One region of the Pseudomonas retamae genome, then DNA from elsewhere that is predicted to be linked to it. Evidence: riboswitches for the same ligand, from Rfam matches in the RefSeq annotation. Region 1 holds a riboswitch; each other region holds the start of a gene.
The links. Region 1 has a riboswitch for cobalamin ahead of cobO (cob(I)yrinic acid a,c-diamide adenosyltransferase). Riboswitches for the same ligand answer to the same signal wherever they lie in the genome.
Positions count from the first base shown of each region.

Region 2: it holds a riboswitch for cobalamin, as region 1 does, so the genes downstream of both, ACGSLL_RS02420 (CbtB domain-containing protein) here and cobO (cob(I)yrinic acid a,c-diamide adenosyltransferase) in region 1, are expected to answer to the same signal.
Region 3: it holds a riboswitch for cobalamin, as region 1 does, so the genes downstream of both, ACGSLL_RS25340 (ABC transporter substrate-binding protein) here and cobO (cob(I)yrinic acid a,c-diamide adenosyltransferase) in region 1, are expected to answer to the same signal.
Region 4: it holds a riboswitch for cobalamin, as region 1 does, so the genes downstream of both, ACGSLL_RS15550 (ABC transporter substrate-binding protein) here and cobO (cob(I)yrinic acid a,c-diamide adenosyltransferase) in region 1, are expected to answer to the same signal.

Region 1 is NZ_JBIEIL010000011.1:121,974-127,149, forward strand. It holds gene cobD (threonine-phosphate decarboxylase CobD) at 1-85, opposite strand, end outside; gene cbiB (adenosylcobinamide-phosphate synthase CbiB) at 78-986, opposite strand; gene bluB (5,6-dimethylbenzimidazole synthase) at 983-1,633, opposite strand; gene ACGSLL_RS21190 (cobyrinate a,c-diamide synthase) at 1,630-3,030, opposite strand; gene cobO (cob(I)yrinic acid a,c-diamide adenosyltransferase) at 3,027-3,638, opposite strand; cobalamin riboswitch at 3,719-3,942, opposite strand; gene ACGSLL_RS21200 (hypothetical protein) at 4,106-4,690, shown strand; gene ACGSLL_RS21205 (PQQ-dependent sugar dehydrogenase) at 4,757-5,176, shown strand, end outside.
Region 2 is NZ_JBIEIL010000001.1:581,052-586,227, forward strand. It holds gene cobN (cobaltochelatase subunit CobN) at 1-286, opposite strand, end outside; gene cobW (cobalamin biosynthesis protein CobW) at 290-1,360, opposite strand; cobalamin riboswitch at 1,461-1,672, opposite strand; cobalamin riboswitch at 1,758-1,979, shown strand; gene ACGSLL_RS02420 (CbtB domain-containing protein) at 2,099-2,296, shown strand; gene ACGSLL_RS02425 (CbtA family protein) at 2,308-3,009, shown strand; gene ACGSLL_RS02430 (cobalamin biosynthesis protein) at 3,006-3,419, shown strand; gene cobM (precorrin-4 C(11)-methyltransferase) at 3,498-4,244, shown strand; gene nfuA (Fe-S biogenesis protein NfuA) at 4,345-4,929, opposite strand.
Region 3 is NZ_JBIEIL010000016.1:60,990-66,165, forward strand. It holds gene katG (catalase/peroxidase HPI) at 1-1,162, shown strand, start outside; gene map (type I methionyl aminopeptidase) at 1,242-2,033, opposite strand; gene ACGSLL_RS25335 (ParD-like family protein) at 2,030-2,257, opposite strand; cobalamin riboswitch at 2,646-2,838, shown strand; gene ACGSLL_RS25340 (ABC transporter substrate-binding protein) at 2,980-3,993, shown strand; gene ACGSLL_RS25345 (FecCD family ABC transporter permease) at 3,990-5,006, shown strand; gene ACGSLL_RS25350 (ABC transporter ATP-binding protein) at 5,003-5,176, shown strand, end outside.
Region 4 is NZ_JBIEIL010000007.1:124,671-129,846, forward strand. It holds gene ACGSLL_RS15545 (FecCD family ABC transporter permease) at 1-914, opposite strand, end outside; gene ACGSLL_RS15550 (ABC transporter substrate-binding protein) at 911-1,924, opposite strand; cobalamin riboswitch at 2,066-2,258, opposite strand; gene ACGSLL_RS15555 (ParD-like family protein) at 2,647-2,874, shown strand; gene map (type I methionyl aminopeptidase) at 2,871-3,662, shown strand; gene katG (catalase/peroxidase HPI) at 3,742-5,176, opposite strand, start outside.

The sequences.
Region 1 (5,176 bases):
GACCGCTGGACAGGTCCAACCAGTCGGCTTCGGCAATGCCGTAATCGTCTGCAGCCTTGCTCAGCCGGCCCCCGTGCTCAAGCATAAAATTCAGCCCCCACGCAAAGAATCAGCAGCCATAACCATACCCCGCGCTGGACCAATTGCCAGCCGCGCTCAATGGAATCGGCATCGGCGGGGGCGCCTTCACCGAGCTGCGGGCGCTCGTGCAGTTCGCCGTGGTAGATCGCCGGCCCGCCCAGTTCGACGCCCAGCGCACCGGCACCCGCCGCCATCACCGGGCCGGCGTTGGGGCTGTCCCATTGTGGCGCCTGGCTGCGCCAGCATTTGAGCGCGAGGCGGGTTTTGCCGAGCAGCGCGTAGGTCAGCGCCACCAGCCGTGCAGGAATGTAGTTCAACACGTCGTCGATTTTCGCCGCCGCCCAGCCGAAGCGCTCGAAGCGTTCGTTGCGATAGCCCCACATCGCGTCCAGCGTGTTGCTCAAGCGATAGAGCACCACGCCCGGCGCACCGGCGACGACAAACCAGAACAGCGCAGCAAATACTGCATCGCTGCCGTTTTCCAGCACCGATTCGGTGGCGGCGCGGGCCACGGCGTTGCTGTCGAGTTCTTCGGTCTGGCGGCTGACCAGATAGCCGACGCGAGTGCGCGCCTCAGCCAGATCATCAGCGCGTAATGCCGCTGCCACCGGCGCGACATGTTCGCCGAGGCTACGCATGCCGAGGGCGCAATACAGCGCGAGAATTTCGACAACCCAGCCGACATAAGGCGCCCAGGAAAACGCCGTGGCGAGTAGCGTCAGCGGCAGCACCGCGATCACCCATGCGGTCACGCCATGGCTGCGCCAGCCGCGACCACCGGCGTTGAAACGTTGCTCGATGCGCCCGGCAAAATTGCCGAAGGCCACCAGCGGATGCCAGCGTTTCGGTTCACCGAGCAGCGCATCCAGCGCCACCGCGGCGACACTCAACAACGCCACACTCATTGACTCACTCCCCAATAATTTTCGTACAGCAATTCATTCAGCGGACGCGCCTGCGCCCAGCCTTCGAGCACCAGCATCGGCGCCGGGTAGAACTCTTTGACCGGGCCCAGACACAGCACTGCCAACGGCTTGGCACCCGGCGGCAGGTGCAGCAGATCGGCCAGCGCCTGCGGCTCGAACAGTGACACCCAGCCCATGCCCAATCCTTCGGCACGGGCTGCCAGCCACAGATTCTGAATCGCGCAGGACAGCGAAGCCATGTCCATTTCCGGCAGCGTGCGCCGGCCGAAAATGTGCTTTTCGCGATCGTCCATCAGTGCCGCGACCAGCACTTCGGCACAGTCGTTGATGCCCTCGACCTTGAGCTTCATGAACTCGTCGCTGCGCTCGCCGAGGGCTTCGGCGGTGCGCACGCGTTCGGCTTCCACCAGTTGCTGGATCTGCCCGCGCAGGGTTCGGTCGCTGATGCGGATGAAGCGCCAGGGCTGCATCAGGCCGACGCTCGGCGCCTGATGGGCGGCTTCCAATAAGCGGCGCAGCAGCTCGGGCTCCACCGTGCCGCCGCTGAAGTGGCGCATGTCGCGGCGTTCGGCGATGGCTTTGTAAACCGCTTGGCGCTCGGCTTCGGAGAATGCGTTGTCGGTCATGGCCCTTTCGCGAGCAGGCTCGCTCCCACAGGGGATCCGGTTTCGTCAGACATGGCTGCACTCACTGTGGGAGCGAGCCTGCTCGCGAAGGCGGTCTCAGGTACAGGTACAAACAGCGCGGCAATCGCAGTCGGGTTCGACGGAAAATAAAAGTGCACATAAGACGCCGTCATCCGCCCTTGCCGATAAACCGCCTCGGCACCGCGCCCACCATTCGGGCTCAGCCCACGGGCAATCGGCGTCAGCTCGGTTGTCGTCAGGGAGTGATGATACGTGTGGCCGCGCAACGACCCTTCCGGCAGATCGACCGCCTGCAATGCCAACGCTGCCAGACGCTTTTGCATTACCGCGTCGCCCTGCAACAACCCGACCAGTTCAGCGCGGGTGCCTTCGACATCGGTCAGCGAATCGAGCAGATACAGCATGCCACCGCACTCGGCCAGCAACGGCTTGCCTGCCGCATGGTGCGCGCGGATCGCCTCGATCATTGCTGTGTTCTGTGCCAGCGCAACGTGATGCAGCTCGGGGTAACCGCCCGGCAGGTACAGACTGTCCGCCTCGGGCAATTGCGTGTCGCGGATCGGCGAGAAGAAGCTCAACTCGGCGCCCATCGCCCGCAGCAGATCGAGGCTTGCGCCATAGGTGAAAGCGAACGCTTCGTCGCGGGCAACGGCGATCCGCACGCCGTGCAACAACGGCTCGGCAGCAATCACATCCGGCGCGGCGAACTCGACGGCTGGCGGCAAGGCGACTTCGCAACTGCTGGCCAGGGCATCGGCGGCGGCGTCGAGACGCAAGTCCAGATCATTCAGTTCGCTGGCCTGCACCAGGCCGAGATGGCGGCTCGGCAGCTCGATGCCGGTCTCGCGCGACAATGCGCCGTACCAGCGCAGGCCTTCGGTGAGGCTGCCTTCGAGCAATTGCGCATGACGCAAGGTGCCTACACGGTTGGCCAGTACACCGGCAAACGGCAGGTCCGGCTGATATTTCGCCAGGCCCAGCGCCAACGCACCGAACGTCTGCGCCATGGCGGTGCCGTCAATCACGCCGAGCACTGGCACGCCAAAATGCCGCGCCAGGTCAGCGCTCGACGGCGTGCCGTCAAACAGGCCCATTACCCCTTCGATCAGAATCAGATCCGCGTCGCCGGCGGCTTCCCACAACAGGCGACGGCTTTCCTGCTCGCCGACCATCCACATGTCCAGTTGATAGACCGGCGCACCGCTGGCGCGCTCAAGGATCATCGGGTCGAGAAAGTCCGGGCCGCATTTGAACACGCGGACCTTGCGTCCCTGATTGCGATGCAAACGGGCGAGCGCGGCGGTGACGGTGGTCTTGCCCTGGCCGGAGGCCGGCGCGGCGATCAGGACCGCCGGGCAGTGACGGGGCTGATTCAAAGTTCGACGCCTTTCTGCGCTTTGATCCCGGCCTGGAAGGCGTGCTTGAGCATGCCCATTTCCGTGACCGTGTCGCCCATCTCGATCATTTCCGGCTTGGCACCGCGCCCGGTCACGACGACATGCTGCATCGGCGGTCGCGCCTGCAAATCGCTGAGCACCTGATCGAGATCCAGATAACCGTGCTTGAGGGCGATGTTCAATTCATCGAGCACCACCAGACCGATCGACGGATCGCGCAGCAGCTCACGAGACACTTCCCACGCCGCCGTGGCGGCGGCGATGTCGCGCTGGCGGTCCTGGGTTTCCCAGGTGAAACCTTCGCCCATCACATGGAAGCGCACTTGCTCGGGGAAGCGGCGGAAGAACAGCTCCTCGCCGGTGCTGTTGCGGCCCTTGATGAACTGCACCACACCGCACTGCATGCCGTGGCCCATGGCGCGGGCGAGCATGCCGAAGGCCGAGCTGCTTTTGCCTTTGCCGTTGCCGGTCAGCACCAGCACCAGGCCGCACTCGTCGGGCGAATTGGCGATGCGTTCATCGATCACGGCTTTTTTGCGCTGCATGCGCGCCAGATGGCGTTCGTCGCGCTCGGGGGAATCGGTCATGGGGAGCTCTCCGTTGAGACGGGTAAACGGCGGGCAGGCACAAGAATAGACGGCAAAAAGCCTGGCATCGCCCACCGTGATGCCGCTGGATGGATCAGGCCGGTCTCCGGGCTCATGAGCGGCGTTGGCCAGACTGCGCGCCTTCCCGCTGTTGAGCAGTGGCATTGAACGCAGTGTTCACTCATTTACCGTTGCGGGGGCAGCGCCGGGATCGTCGTGGCTTCGCGTGAAGACCACCCTCACCGGCTTCCCTGTTTCACTCTGTCGACGCAGGTCACAGAGCACCTGAAACAAGCGGCGAAGGTTAGAGGGTTGGGGGTGGAGCGTCAATTAAAGAGGCGGCCATCGGGCGAGAAACTGCCACCGATCAATTATCTGCCGGCAATCTTGTGCCAGACTGTGACAAGTGATATCAAAGAGCCATGCTTTTCTTGAAAAAGCACACCACAACAATAAGGACGATGACGATGCAAGGCATGATCATCAGCAACCCGCGCCTGGAATTCCTGCGCCCGGTGCTTGAACGCTGGTTTGACTGTATCGACCGCTACAACACCGTGCGCGGCGACGGCGACACGCCGTACTGGCATGACGAGAAAGCCAACCTCGGCCTGCTCTCGGCCGCTGCCTGGATGGCCGAACTGGTGACCTTGAACGACACCGTCACCCGTAAACAGAACGAAGACGGCGAGCGCAATGCCCGCGCCGATCTGTTTATCGCCGGCAGCGAAGACCGCGCCTTCATTCAGGCCACCCAGCGCTGGCCACGGGTGAACAACCTCAACCTGACCCTGGCTCTTGCCGACATCACTCAGGACGCCAAGCGCATCAGTTACGCCAGCGATCTCAAGCTCGGCTGCCTGTTCGTCGCCCCGCAAAAAGCCCAGCACAGTGCCAGCCCCGAGGAATTGCAGGACATGGTCGACGACCTGCAAAAGGAACACACCTGCGCCGTGGCCTGGTATTTCCCCTACGCCTACCGCAAGTTGCACAGCGAAGCGGGCCACTATAACCCGGGCATTGCCGTGCTGTTCAAGGAAGCCCGCGGCTGAGCAGTTGAACCATCGGGCTTGCGCCCTCCTCTATGGTTAGGAATGCATTCATAGGGAAGATCAGCAATGCGCAAGCCCCACCTCGTTTTCGTCATCGCCCTTGCCGGCGGGCTCAGCGCCTGCGGCGAAACCTCCAGCCTGCAAGTCTCCGACGGCACTGGCCCGTCGCCGAAACTGCCGGAACCGAACAAGACCCTGATCCCGACGGTGAACATCGCCCCGGCGATCGGCTGGCCCGAGGGGGCAAAACCGACGGCAGCGGCCGGTACTCAGGTCGCAGCATTTGCCGAAGGCCTCGATCATCCGCGCTGGCTGTATGTGCTGCCCAACGGTGATGTGCTGGTAGCCGAAACCAATGCGCCACCGAAACCGGATGACAGCAAGGGCATCCGTGGCTGGGTGATGAAAAAGGTCATGGGCAAGGCCGGCGCCGGGGTACCGAGCCCGAATCGCATCACCCTGCTGCGCGATGCCGACAAGGACGGT
Region 2 (5,176 bases), on a different contig from region 1:
CATAGCGCCAATAGGCAATCCCGCCGTGCAGCGAAATCAGAATCACCTTGGCGTGACGCAACACTTCATCGACGTACAGATCGACCGAGGCGTGATTCTGCACCTGCATCGGGTTGGCCAGACGCAGGCTCGGGTAGTCTTGCGGCAACTGCTGCGCCGCTTCGGCGAGCAGCGCCAGGCTGGAATCACCGCTGCACAGGATCACCAGCTCGGCGGGGGTTTGGCCAAGGTCGGCAATGTTGTCATCCGAGACGAAACCGCCGGGCTGGGTCCTGAGCAGGTGCATGGCTTAAACGCTGAGCGCGGCGCGCAGTTGCGCTTCGAGTTGTGTTGCGTCCAATTCCTGGCCGATCAACACCAGACGCGTCACACGCGCTTCGTCGGCGCCCCACTGACGGTCGAAATGCTTGTCGAAGCGCGTACCTACGCCCTGAATCAGCAGACGCATCGGCTTGTTCGGAATCGCGGCGAAACCCTTCACGCGCAGGATGCCGTGCTGCACCACCAGTTGCGTAAGGGCGTCGAGTAGCAGGCTTTCGTCGGCTTGCGGCAGTTCGATGGAGATCGAGTCGAAGGCGTCGTGATCGTGGTCATCGTGATCGTCATCACCGTCGTGATGATGGTCATGATGACTGTGCCGGCTGTCGATGTGCTCTTCGGAACCGGCGCCGAGGCCGATCAACACGTCCAGCGGCAGACGGCCGTTGCTGGCTTCAATGATTTTTACCGCAGGTGGGAGCTCTTCGGCGACTTCCAGACGTACACGCGCCAGATCTTCCGGGCTGGTCTGGTCGGCTTTATTGAGGATCACCAGATCGGCGCTGGCCAGTTGGTCGGCGAACAATTCGTGCAGCGGCGATTCGTGATCGAGGTTCGGATCGAGTTTACGCTGCGCATCAACCTGATCCGGGAATGCGGCGAAGGTGCCGGCGGCCACGGCCGGGCTGTCGACCACCGTGATCACCGCATCAACGGTGCAGGCGCTGCGGATTTCCGGCCACTGGAAGGCTTGCACCAACGGCTTGGGCAGGGCCAGGCCCGAAGTTTCGATAAGGATGTGATCGAGATCGCCGCGTCGTGCGACCAGTTCGCGCATCACTGGGAAGAACTCTTCCTGCACCGTGCAGCACAGGCAGCCGTTGGCCAGTTCGTAGACGCGGCCGCTGGCTTCTTCTTCGGTGCAGCCGATGGTGCATTGCTTGAGGATTTCGCCGTCGATGCCCAGCTCGCCGAACTCATTGACGATCACCGCGATACGCCGGCCCTGGGCGTTGTCGAGCATGTGCCGCAGCAAAGTGGTTTTGCCCGAACCGAGGAAACCGGTGACGATGGTGACAGGGAGTTTGGCCAGTGTTTTCATCGGTATGCCCTTTGGCAAGCGGCGGGCACACGGGACGAGAACCAGCCACGCGGATGCGCGCCGGAAGTATTCGCCACCGGATCACCCCGCCCGGTTGAAAGTGAGAATCTGTGACGAGGCAGGTCTCCTGGCTGACAGTGTTCAGGCGCCGAGCCTGGCGTTCGCTGCGCCTTCCCGCGGGCTCGTGGACCGAGCTGGCAGTGGCGTGGCAGCGAACATCACTGTTCACAGTTGCGGGGGCAGCCGCGGCTTTGACCGCGTTCCCTTCTTAGCTTCGACAGATGCCGAAGAACCTCGAAGGCGCAAGGCTACGCATGGCTTGGTGATGGGTCAATGCTTTGGTTTCCTGGATATTCGCTACCGCCCGGAAATTGACTCAAGCCCACCCACATGCTCTCCTGTACGCCTTGTTACGGGTGCCCCTCACGGGGTGAAACGGGAAACCGGTGAATCATGTGCTTTACTCAGAGCCATGTCAGTCCGGTGCTGCCCCCGCAACGGTAAGCGAGCGAAGCGTCAAAACCACTGTGCCAACCCGGCATGGGAAGGTGACGCTTGCAGGTCGGCCAGGCGCCAACCCCTCGTGAGCCCGGAGACCGGCCCGCAACACACAGTGCGCAATCGGCGTCACTGGACATAACAAACCCGCGGTGGGCGGGCGCTGTTCGTACTTCTGCGCGTCTGTCACGCAGGGTTCGCATGCGTTCGACCGCCCCTGACACTCCATAGGGAAGCGCCATGTCGATCATCAGCAGCACCGACAGCAACACGGACAAAATCGCCAGCACTACCACCCTCAGCCAACGCCTGATCGCCGCCGCCTTCGCCTCGATTCTCGGCGCGGGCCTGGTGTATTTCGCCGGTTTCTCGCATATCGAAGCGGTGCACAACGCTGCCCACGATACCCGTCACAGCGCTGCGTTTCCTTGCCACTGAGACCTTCCGACATGATCAAGCGAATCGCGCAAACCGCAGGTTTCAGCGGCCTGCTGGCCGCCCTGCTGCTCACACTGCTGCAAAGCTTCTGGGTCTCGCCGTTGATTCTTCACGCTGAAACCTATGAAAAATCCGAACCGGCCACTGAAGTCCACGAACACGCGGCCGGCACCGCGGCGCACAGCCACGATGGCGAAGCCTGGGAGCCGGAAAACGGCTGGCAGCGTGTCGTCTCGACCACCGGTGGCAATCTGGTGGTGGCGGTCGGTTTCGCCCTGATACTGGCGGGCCTGTACACCCTGCGTGCGCCGCGCTCCGCCGCGCAAGGCTTGCTCTGGGGGCTGGCCGGTTATGCCACGTTCGTGCTGGCGCCGACCCTGGGCCTGCCGCCGGAATTGCCGGGCACTGCGGCGGCAGATCTGGCGTCGCGGCAGACGTGGTGGATCGCCACCGCGGCCTCGACCGCCGTCGGCCTGTCGCTGATCGCCTTCAGCCGGCACTGGCTGATGAAGTTGCTGGGCGTGGCGATTCTCGCGGTGCCGCATGTGATCGGCGCGCCGCAACCACTGGTGCATTCAATGCTCGCGCCCGAAGCGCTGGAAACTCAATTCAAAATCGCTTCGCAATTGACCAACGTGGCGTTCTGGCTGGCCCTGGGCCTGATCAGCGCATGGTTGTTCCGCCGCAACCGCGACGGCCACTACCACGCATGAGCGCTGACCGCGCAGAGCCGCCGCTGGTGGTCGGCCTCGGCTGCCAGCGCGGCTGTCCGGTCAGCACGCTGCGTGCGTTACTCGACCAGGCCTTGCAGGCGCACGGCATTGAGCTGCGCTCGATCAAGGCCCTGGCCAGCATCGACTTGAAGCGCGACGAACCGGGCCTGCAAGAGTTGGCCGCGCAACTGGCACTGCCGTTGTTGTACTTCAGCAGTGACGAACTGGCCGGTTATCAATCCATGCTCAGCCACCAGTCGCAGATTGCTTACGAACGCACCGGTTGTTATGGCGTAGCGGAAAGCGCGGCGCTGGCGCTTGCCGAACAACTGCTGCAGGCACCGGTAAAGCTGCTGATCAGCCGACAAAAATACGCTCAAGCCACTCTGGCATTGGCCGGCGCCGCGTAAATCTCGATAATCCCCACCGTCCATCATGAACAATCTTCATCTGAAGAGTTGTTGCGCTTCTTCTTCAAGGATTCAACGATGACCGTTTATTTCATCGGCGCCGGCCCCGGCGACCCGGAATTGATCACCGTCAAAGGCCAACGCTTGATCCGCCAATGTCCGGTGATCATTTACGCAGGCTCGCTGGTGCCTGCAGCGGTGCTCGAAGGGCATCAGGCGCAAACCGTGGTCAACAGTGCCGAGTTGCACCTTGAGCAGATCATCGAGCTGATCAACACCGCGCATGCCAACGGCCAGGACGTCGCCCGGGTACATTCCGGCGATCCGAGCCTGTATGGCGCTATCGGTGAGCAGATCCGCTGTTTGCGAGAGCTGAATATTCCGTTCGAAATCATTCCGGGAGTTACCGCCACCGCAGCCTGTGCCGCGTTGCTCGGTGCCGAACTGACTTTGCCGGACGTATCCCAAAGCGTAATTCTGACCCGTTATGCCGATAAAACCGCGATGCCGGCCGGCGAAGAACTGGGCAATCTGGCCCAGCATGGCGCAACCATGGCGATTCACCTGGGGGTCAATCATCTGGAAAAGATCATTCTGCAATTGTTGCCGCATTACGGTGCGGATTGCCCGATTGCGGTGATTCATCGGGCAACGTGGCCCGATCAGGACTGGGTGGTGGGCACGCTGGCGGACATTGCCGAAAAGGTTGCAGCGAAAGGCTTTCGGCGTACGGCGCTGATTCTGGTCGGGCGGGTGCTGGGGAGTGAGGTGTTCAGTGAGTCGTCGTTGTATCGGGCGGGGCATGCGCATCTTTATCGCCCTTGATGGCCTCTTCGCGAGCAGGCTCGCTCCCACCTTGGGTGAAGCGGGGGCATAAAAAAACGGCGCTCACGGGGCGCCGTTTTTTCTGTTCGCAGCGAACGCCTTAGTAGTAGGCGTTTTCTTTCTGCGTGTGGTCGGTTACGTCGCGCACGCCCTTGAGCTCAGGGATGCGCTCGAGCAAGGTGCGCTCGATGCCTTCCTTCAGGGTTACGTCTGCCTGGCCGCAGCCTTGGCAACCGCCACCGAATTGCAACACGGCAATGCCGTCTTCAACCACATCGATCAGGCTGACCTGACCGCCGTGGCTGGCCAGCCCCGGGTTGATTTCGGTTTGCAGGTAATAATTGATGCGCTCGTTGACCGGGCTGTCGGCATTGACCATCGGTACTTTGGCGTTTGGCGCCTTGATGGTCAGCTGGCCGCCCATGCGGTCGGTGGCGTAATCGACCACGGCGTCGTCGAGAAACGCTTCGCTGAACGAATCGATATAAGCGGTGAAGCTTTTCAGCCCCAGCGCCGTATCTTCAGGTTTTTCTTCGCCCGGCTTGCAGTAGGCAATGCAAGTCTCGGCGTACTGGGTGCCAGGCTGGGTGATGAAGACGCGGATGCCGATGCCCGGGGTGTTCTGCTTGGACAGCAGATCAGCCAGGTAGTCGTGGGCGGCGTCGGTAATGGTAATAGCGGTCATGGAAACTCCTCGCAGGCTTGGGCGCAGTTTACGCCAATCGGCGCGCGGGACAAAGTCCCAGTATTTTTGTCGGAAAAAGCCGGGCGTATGCCCTCGCCCGCAAGCTGCCGACGGCGACGGCTGGGCGCTTGATCGTTGGTGCGCCGTTAACAAATGGAAACCGAAGCGCATTCGCACCCATATATATGTATACCTCAGCCGGTTTTCCGCCCCCCTATATTCAAGGCCTTCGACTATTTTTCCAGCC
Region 3 (5,176 bases), on a different contig from region 1:
ACCGAAAAACGGCGCCGGTGCCGGCACGGTTCCGCATGCCCATGACCCGAGCAAAAAGCTTTCACCCACCATGCTCACCTCTGACCTGGCGCTACGCTTCGACCCGGCTTACGAGCAGATCTCGCGACGCTTCCTGGCCAATCCCGAGCAATTGGCCGACGCCTTCGCGCGCGCCTGGTACAAACTGATCCACCGCGACATGGGCCCGCTGTCTCGCTATCTCGGCCCGGAATTGCCCAACGAAGAATTGCTCTGGCAAGACCCGCTGCCTGACGTCAGCCATGTCTTGATTGGCGACAGCGACGCCGCCGCGCTGAAAAGCAAAATCCTCGCCTCAGGCCTGTCCGTTTCGCAACTGGTCTCGACGGCCTGGGCTGCCGCCTCGACCTTTCGCGGCTCGGACAAACGTGGCGGCGCCAACGGCGGGCGTTTGCGTCTGGCACCACAGAAGTTCTGGCAAGCCAACCAGCCAGAGCAACTGGCCCATGTGCTGCAAACCCTGGAGGGCATTCAGGGTGAATTCAATGGCGCAAGCACCGGCAAGAAAATCTCGCTGGCGGACCTGATTGTGCTGGCGGGCAATGCCGGGGTCGAGCAAGCCGCACAGAACGCTGGTCATTCCGTGAGCGTGCCGTTCTCGCCCGGGCGCGTGGATGCCTCGCAGGAACAGACCGATGTCGAGTCGTTCGGCTTCCTTGAACCGATTGCCGACGGTTTCCGCAATTACAGCAAGGGCAAATACACCGTCGCGGCTGAAACCCTGTTGATCGACAAGGCGCAACTGCTGACCCTCACCGCCCCGGAAATGACCGTGCTGCTTGGCGGCCTGCGGGTGTTGAACACCAACGTCGGGCAGACCCGCCATGGTGTCTTCACCGATAAACCGGAAGCGCTGAGCAATGACTTCTTCACGAACCTGCTGGACATGGGCTTGGAGTGGCAACCAACAACGCGCGATGCTGATGAATTCGAGGGACGGGACCGCAAGACTGGCGCGCCGAAATGGACGGCAACCCGGGTGGATCTGGTGTTCGGTTCCAATGCGCAGTTGCGCGCGCTGGCCGAAGTGTATGCCAGTGCGGATGCGCAGGAGCAGTTCGTCAATGACTTCGTCAAAGCCTGGACGAAGGTCATGAACCTGGATCGGTTCGATCTGAAGTAACGGCCCCAAAAAACGCCGCTTGTTCAAGCGGCGTTTTTTATGCGTTGAATGTCAGGGTTTCTGACCGCCAAGCGCAGTATCAACCGATAGCCGCATACCCTTCGATCTGATCCGGCCACGCGGTCAGCACTTCAAACCCCGTCTCCGTCACCGCGACCATGTGCTCCCACTGTGCCGACAGCGAGCCATCCTTGGTCAACACCGTCCAGCCATCGGGCATGTTCTTCACATGGCGTTTGCCGGCGTTGAGCATCGGTTCGACGGTGAAAATCATTCCCGCCTTGAGCTTCATCCCTTGATTGGGAAAGCCGTAATGCAGAATCTGCGGTTCATCGTGGTAGATCTTGCCGATGCCATGGCCGCAATACTCGCGCACCACACTGAAGCCTTCTTTCTCGGCGAGGCTTTGAATGGCGTGGCCGATATCGCCCAGCGTGGCGCCCGGCTTGACCGCACGAATACCCGCGCACATGGCGTCATAGGTGGTCTTGATCAGATGTTGCGCTTCCGGCGTGGCCTCACCCACCACATACATGCGGCTAGTGTCGCCGAACCAGCCGTCCTTGATCACGGCGATGTCGAGGTTGAGGATGTCGCCATCCTTCAGCGGCGTAGCTGAGGGAATGCCGTGGCAGACCACGTCGTTGACCGAGGCGCAGACGGTTTTCGGGAAACCGTGATAACCGACGTTGGCCGGGACGGCTTTCTGTACGTTGACGATGTAGTCGTTGCACAGCCGATCCAGTTCATCGGTGGTCACCCCCGCCTTGACGTGGGGCACCAGCATTGCCAGCACTTCGGCGGCCAGTTTGCCGGCAGCGCGGGATTTCTCGATCTCGGCCGGGGTGTTGAGCTTGATCTGGTTTCTCATGCGAGGGCGACTTCCTGTGTCAGTTGGTGCAGGTCGAGCCCGCCAGTCTGTTCGGCGCGGATCAGCAGGCGGCAGATGGCGCTGTGGTCGAGGTTGGGGTGCAGCTCGGCGAGCATGCCGATGCGCATCCAGTGCTCGGCCTGCGCGTTGATCGAGCGGCTGAGTGCGTTGCTGGAGATGCGCAGGTTTTCGTGCATGTCTTCGGAAATTTTTACGATGCCCATGGGTGCGACCCGATACGAAATGTATATGGATCGTATATTAGCTGCGGGGGTTCCTGGATTGCAAATCCGGGTTGTGACTTTGGGATTTTTCAGGATCTGGAGGCTGGTGGTAAGAAGCATGCGGCCGGCTTTGGACTTGTAGTGACCCGGCCCCTCACCCCAGCCCTCTCCCCCTGGAGAGGGAGCCGATCTTTGTTAGCTTCTGAATTTGTGTTCAGCTCGGTACTCGGTGTGGCCATATGTCGCCCAAACACCGCGGTCAGTCCCCTCTCCCTACGGGCGGTCCGACGTTTCGGGAGGGCTAGGGTCAGGGACTTTTGATCTGCATTGATGGCTGGCTTGATCCCGACTCGCCAACAGATTCATCTCCCCCTCAACCGCCCAAATCGTCTACCATGCCGCCGCCGGTTTCCGCATGGGATTAATAGGGAATCCGAGGTGCTTGCTCAGCATCGATCGGAACTGCCCCCGCAACTGTAGGTGCCGAGCCTGCTCCACGACTGCCACTGGGTAACCCTGGGAAGGCCGGAGCCAGGCGATGACGCATCAGTCAGGAGACCTGCCGGCACAATGACTACTAACCGGCGGGGTGTCCGGGAAGGACATCGTGCCGTGCGCGTTTTTACGTGATGAACGGCCTTGCGCTATTTCCTGATGGCGCTTGATGGTGTGTTTCCAAACCGTACCCGCCCTCCCCGTACGGTTCCATTGGAGACAGACCCATGCTTCTGCCCCGCATTGCCACCTTGATCACCGGTCTGAGCTTTTGCACCTTTGCGCAAGCGGCACCCACCGTTTATCCGCTGACGATCGAGAATTGCGGCAGCAGCCTGACCTTCCAGCACGCCCCCACCCGCACAGTCACTATCGGCCAGGCCGGTACGGAAATGCTCTATGCCCTGGGGCTGGGCCACAAAGTCGTTGGCACCTCGCTGTGGTTCAACGACGTGCTGGCCCAATACAAGGCGCAGAACGACACGATCGAGCGCCTCGCCGATAACGAGCCGAGTTTCGAAGCGGTGATCGGCAAGCGCCCGGAACTGGTCGCTGTAGAGCTGGAATGGATGGTCGGCCCGCAAGGCGCGGTCGGCACCCGCGAGCAGTTTCATGAATTGAAGATTCCGACCTACCTGCTGCCCTCCGATTGCGAAGCCAAGGACAACCTCGTCGGCTCCGATGGAACGCGGCTGGCGCCGTTTCGCATCGACAGCATTTACAAGAGCGTGAGCCAGCTGGCGCAGATTTTCGACGTGCAAGCGCGTGGCGAACGGCTCAACGAACAGCTCAAGGCCAGCCTAGCGCAATCGATCGCCACGGCGAAAACCCAGCAGCGCAAAGACGTCAGCGCAGTGGTCTGGTTTTCCAGCGCCGAGATGGACATCGAGCCGTTTGTGGCCGGGCACAAAGGCGTTCCGGATTTCATGCTGAGCACGCTGGGCGTGCGCAATGTGGTCGAGTCGGATGAAGAATGGCCAACCGTTGGCTGGGAAACCATCGCCAAGGCCAACCCGACTTTTCTGGTGATCGCGCGCATGGATCGCCGGCGTTTCCCGGCTGACGACTATCAGAAGAAACTCGCGTTCCTGCGCAGCGACCCGGTGACGCGCAACATGGACGCGGTGAAACACAACCGCATCATCATCCTCGACGCCATGGCCATGCAGGCCAGCCTGCGCACCTTCGACGGCCTCGCACAACTGGCCGCCGCCATCAATGCCTACGACCTGGCGCCATGAGCAGACGCCTGATCCGTACGCTGCTGGTTGTGCTGACGCTTGCGCTTGCGCTGATCGGCGGCGTGGCGATCGGTGAGACGTCGATCGAGCCGAGCGTGGTGCTGCAGGTGCTGGCCAACAAGCTGTGGGGCGCCGGTTATGTGCTCGACCCGATCGATGAAGGCATTGTCTGGAATTACCGCCTGACCCGTGCTTTGGTCGCTGCTGCCTGCGGCGCCGGACTGGCGACCTGCGGGGTGATCTTGCAGTCGCTGCTGCGCAATCCGTTGGCCGATCCTTATCTGCTGGGCATCTCTGCCGGGGCGTCGACTGGCGCGGTGATGGTCGCGTTGCTGGGGGTTGGTGCGGGATTGGTGTCGCTGTCGGCCGGCGCGTTTGCCGGTGCGGTGACGGCGTTCGTACTGGTCATTCTGCTGGCGCGGGTCAGCGGTTCGGCCAGTGGCACCGGACAGATCATTCTGGCCGGGATTGCCGGTTCGCAATTGTTCAATGCACTCACAGCGTTTTTGATTACCCGCTCGGCGAGTTCCGAGCAGGCTCGCGGGATCATGTTCTGGCTGCTCGGCAACCTCGGCGGGGTGCGCTGGCCGTCGGTGTGGCTGGCGGTGCCGGTAGCCTTGCTCGGGCTGGTCGTGTGCCTGTGGCATCGGCGCGCGCTGGATGCATTTACCTTTGGTGCGGATTCGGCGGCGTCGCTCGGCATACCGGTGCGCCGCGTGCAGATTCTGCTGATCGGCTGTGCGGCGCTGGTAACAGCCGTGATGGTATCGATTGTCGGTTCGATCGGTTTTGTCGGCCTGGTGATTCCCCATGCAGCGCGGTTGTTGCTTGGCACTGGTCATGCTCGATTGCTGCCAGCGAGTGCCTTGGGCGGCGCGGTGTTTCTGATCGCTGCCGATGTGCTGTCGCGGACCCTGATCAAGGGTCAGGTGATTCCGGTCGGAGTGATCACCGCGCTGGTCGGCGCGCCGGTGTTTGCGCTGATTCTGGTGGGCCGGAGATCGGCGCGATGACAGCGGTATTGAGTTGTTCGCAACTGAGTTTCAAGGTGCGTGGCGCTGAGTTGCTGCGAGCTGTGAGCCTTGAGGTGCAACGCGGCGAAACGCTGGGCATTGTCGGACCGAATGGCGCGGGCAAATCGACCCTGTTGAAGCTGTTGGCCGGTCTGCGCGACCCGAGCGCT
Region 4 (5,176 bases), on a different contig from region 1:
CGCGACAGCACATCGGCAGCGATCAGAAACACCGCGCCGCCCAAGGCACTCGCTGGCAGCAATCGAGCATGACCAGTGCCAAGCAACAACCGCGCTGCATGGGGAATCACCAGGCCGACAAAACCGATCGAACCGACAATCGATACCATCACGGCTGTTACCAGCGCCGCACAGCCGATCAGCAGAATCTGCACGCGGCGCACCGGTATGCCGAGCGACGCCGCCGAATCCGCACCAAAGGTAAATGCATCCAGCGCGCGCCGATGCCACAGGCACACGACCAGCCCGAGCAAGGCTACCGGCACCGCCAGCCACACCGACGGCCAGCGCACCCCGCCGAGGTTGCCGAGCAGCCAGAACATGATCCCGCGAGCCTGCTCGGAACTCGCCGAGCGGGTAATCAAAAACGCTGTGAGTGCATTGAACAATTGCGAACCGGCAATCCCGGCCAGAATGATCTGTCCGGTGCCACTGGCCGAACCGCTGACCCGCGCCAGCAGAATGACCAGTACGAACGCCGTCACCGCACCGGCAAACGCGCCGGCCGACAGCGACACCAATCCCGCACCAACCCCCAGCAACGCGACCATCACCGCGCCAGTCGACGCCCCGGCAGAGATGCCCAGCAGATAAGGATCGGCCAACGGATTGCGCAGCAGCGACTGCAAGATCACCCCGCAGGTCGCCAGTCCGGCGCCGCAGGCAGCAGCGACCAAAGCACGGGTCAGGCGGTAATTCCAGACAATGCCTTCATCGATCGGGTCGAGCACATAACCGGCGCCCCACAGCTTGTTGGCCAGCACCTGCAGCACCACGCTCGGCTCGATCGACGTCTCACCGATCGCCACGCCGCCGATCAGCGCAAGCGCAAGCGTCAGCACAACCAGCAGCGTACGGATCAGGCGTCTGCTCATGGCGCCAGGTCGTAGGCATTGATGGCGGCGGCCAGTTGTGCGAGGCCGTCGAAGGTGCGCAGGCTGGCCTGCATGGCCATGGCGTCGAGGATGATGATGCGGTTGTGTTTCACCGCGTCCATGTTGCGCGTCACCGGGTCGCTGCGCAGGAACGCGAGTTTCTTCTGATAGTCGTCAGCCGGGAAACGCCGGCGATCCATGCGCGCGATCACCAGAAAAGTCGGGTTGGCCTTGGCGATGGTTTCCCAGCCAACGGTTGGCCATTCTTCATCCGACTCGACCACATTGCGCACGCCCAGCGTGCTCAGCATGAAATCCGGAACGCCTTTGTGCCCGGCCACAAACGGCTCGATGTCCATCTCGGCGCTGGAAAACCAGACCACTGCGCTGACGTCTTTGCGCTGCTGGGTTTTCGCCGTGGCGATCGATTGCGCTAGGCTGGCCTTGAGCTGTTCGTTGAGCCGTTCGCCACGCGCTTGCACGTCGAAAATCTGCGCCAGCTGGCTCACGCTCTTGTAAATGCTGTCGATGCGAAACGGCGCCAGCCGCGTTCCATCGGAGCCGACGAGGTTGTCCTTGGCTTCGCAATCGGAGGGCAGCAGGTAGGTCGGAATCTTCAATTCATGAAACTGCTCGCGGGTGCCGACCGCGCCTTGCGGGCCGACCATCCATTCCAGCTCTACAGCGACCAGTTCCGGGCGCTTGCCGATCACCGCTTCGAAACTCGGCTCGTTATCGGCGAGGCGCTCGATCGTGTCGTTCTGCGCCTTGTATTGGGCCAGCACGTCGTTGAACCACAGCGAGGTGCCAACGACTTTGTGGCCCAGCCCCAGGGCATAGAGCATTTCCGTACCGGCCTGGCCGATAGTGACTGTGCGGGTGGGGGCGTGCTGGAAGGTCAGGCTGCTGCCGCAATTCTCGATCGTCAGCGGATAAACGGTGGGTGCCGCTTGCGCAAAGGTGCAAAAGCTCAGACCGGTGATCAAGGTGGCAATGCGGGGCAGAAGCATGGGTCTGTCTCCAATGGAACCGTACGGGGAGGGCGGGTACGGTTTGGAAACACACCATCAAGCGCCATCAGGAAATAGCGCAAGGCCGTTCATCACGTAAAAACGCGCACGGCACGATGTCCTTCCCGGACACCCCGCCGGTTAGTAGTCATTGTGCCGGCAGGTCTCCTGACTGATGCGTCATCGCCTGGCTCCGGCCTTCCCAGGGTTACCCAGTGGCAGTCGTGGAGCAGGCTCGGCACCTACAGTTGCGGGGGCAGTTCCGATCGATGCTGAGCAAGCACCTCGGATTCCCTATTAATCCCATGCGGAAACCGGCGGCGGCATGGTAGACGATTTGGGCGGTTGAGGGGGAGATGAATCTGTTGGCGAGTCGGGATCAAGCCAGCCATCAATGCAGATCAAAAGTCCCTGACCCTAGCCCTCCCGAAACGTCGGACCGCCCGTAGGGAGAGGGGACTGACCGCGGTGTTTGGGCGACATATGGCCACACCGAGTACCGAGCTGAACACAAATTCAGAAGCTAACAAAGATCGGCTCCCTCTCCAGGGGGAGAGGGCTGGGGTGAGGGGCCGGGTCACTACAAGTCCAAAGCCGGCCGCATGCTTCTTACCACCAGCCTCCAGATCCTGAAAAATCCCAAAGTCACAACCCGGATTTGCAATCCAGGAACCCCCGCAGCTAATATACGATCCATATACATTTCGTATCGGGTCGCACCCATGGGCATCGTAAAAATTTCCGAAGACATGCACGAAAACCTGCGCATCTCCAGCAACGCACTCAGCCGCTCGATCAACGCGCAGGCCGAGCACTGGATGCGCATCGGCATGCTCGCCGAGCTGCACCCCAACCTCGACCACAGCGCCATCTGCCGCCTGCTGATCCGCGCCGAACAGACTGGCGGGCTCGACCTGCACCAACTGACACAGGAAGTCGCCCTCGCATGAGAAACCAGATCAAGCTCAACACCCCGGCCGAGATCGAGAAATCCCGCGCTGCCGGCAAACTGGCCGCCGAAGTGCTGGCAATGCTGGTGCCCCACGTCAAGGCGGGGGTGACCACCGATGAACTGGATCGGCTGTGCAACGACTACATCGTCAACGTACAGAAAGCCGTCCCGGCCAACGTCGGTTATCACGGTTTCCCGAAAACCGTCTGCGCCTCGGTCAACGACGTGGTCTGCCACGGCATTCCCTCAGCTACGCCGCTGAAGGATGGCGACATCCTCAACCTCGACATCGCCGTGATCAAGGACGGCTGGTTCGGCGACACTAGCCGCATGTATGTGGTGGGTGAGGCCACGCCGGAAGCGCAACATCTGATCAAGACCACCTATGACGCCATGTGCGCGGGTATTCGTGCGGTCAAGCCGGGCGCCACGCTGGGCGATATCGGCCACGCCATTCAAAGCCTCGCCGAGAAAGAAGGCTTCAGTGTGGTGCGCGAGTATTGCGGCCATGGCATCGGCAAGATCTACCACGATGAACCGCAGATTCTGCATTACGGCTTTCCCAATCAAGGGATGAAGCTCAAGGCGGGAATGATTTTCACCGTCGAACCGATGCTCAACGCCGGCAAACGCCATGTGAAGAACATGCCCGATGGCTGGACGGTGTTGACCAAGGATGGCTCGCTGTCGGCACAGTGGGAGCACATGGTCGCGGTGACGGAGACGGGGTTTGAAGTGCTGACCGCGTGGCCGGATCAGATCGAAGGGTATGCGGCTATCGGTTGATACTGCGCTTGGCGGTCAGAAACCCTGACATTCAACGCATAAAAAACGCCGCTTGAACAAGCGGCGTTTTTTGGGGCCGTTACTTCAGATCGAACCGATCCAGGTTCATGACCTTCGTCCAGGCTTTGACGAAGTCATTGACGAACTGCTCCTGCGCATCCGCACTGGCATACACTTCGGCCAGCGCGCGCAACTGCGCATTGGAACCGAACACCAGATCCACCCGGGTTGCCGTCCATTTCGGCGCGCCAGTCTTGCGGTCCCGTCCCTCGAATTCATCAGCATCGCGCGTTGTTGGTTGCCACTCCAAGCCCATGTCCAGCAGGTTCGTGAAGAAGTCATTGCTCAGCGCTTCCGGTTTATCGGTGAAGACACCATGGCGGGTCTGCCCGACGTTGGTGTTCAACACCCGCAGGCCGCCAAGCAGCACGGTCATTTCCGGGGCGGTGAGGGTCAGCAGTTGCGCCTTGTCGATCAACAGGGTTTCAGCCGCGACGGTGTATTTGCCCTTGCTGTAATTGCGGAAACCGTCGGCAATCGGTTCAAGGAAGCCGAACGACTCGACATCGGTCTGTTCCTGCGAGGCATCCACGCGCCCGGGCGAGAACGGCACGCTCACGGAATGACCAGCGTTCTGTGCGGCTTGCTCGACCCCGGCATTGCCCGCCAGCACAATCAGGTCCGCCAGCGAGATTTTCTTGCCGGTGCTTGCGCCATTGAATTCACCCTGAATGCCCTCCAGGGTTTGCAGCACATGGGCCAGTTGCTCTGGCTGGTTGGCTTGCCAGAACTTCTGTGGTGCCAGACGCAAACGCCCGCCGTTGGCGCCGCCACGTTTGTCCGAGCCGCGAAAGGTCGAGGCGGCAGCCCAGGCCGTCGAGACCAGTTGCGAAACGGACAGGCCTGAGGCGAGGATTTTGCTTTTCAGCGCGGCGGCGTCGCTGTCGCCAATCAAGACATGGCTGACGTCAGGCAGCGGGTCTTGCCAGAGCAATTCTTCGTTGGGCAATTCCGGGCCGAGATAGCGAGACAGCGGGCCCATGTCGCGGTGGATCAGTTTGTACCAGGCGCGCGCGAAGGCGTCGGCCAATTGCTCGGGATTGGCCAGGAAGCGTCGCGAGATCTGCTCGTAAGCCGGGTCGAAGCGTAGCGCCAGGTCAGAGGTGAGCATGGTGGGTGAAAGCTTTTTGCTCGGGTCATGGGCATGCGGAACCGTGCCGGCACCGGCGCCGTTTTTCGGTTGCCACTGATGCGCCCCGGCCGGGCTCTTGGTCAGTTCCCACTCGAAGCCGAACAGGTTTTCCAGGTAGTTGTTGCTCCAGCGGGTTGGCGTGGTGGTCCAGGTCACTTCCAGACCGCTGGTGATGGTGTCCGCGCCCTTGCCGGTGCCGAAGGCGTTTTTCCAGCCCAGGCCTTGCAGCTCGAGGCCGGCCGCTTCCGGTTCAGGGCCAACGTTGTCGGCCGGGCCGGCTCCGTGGGTCTTGCCGAACGCGTGGCCACCGGCAATCAGCGCC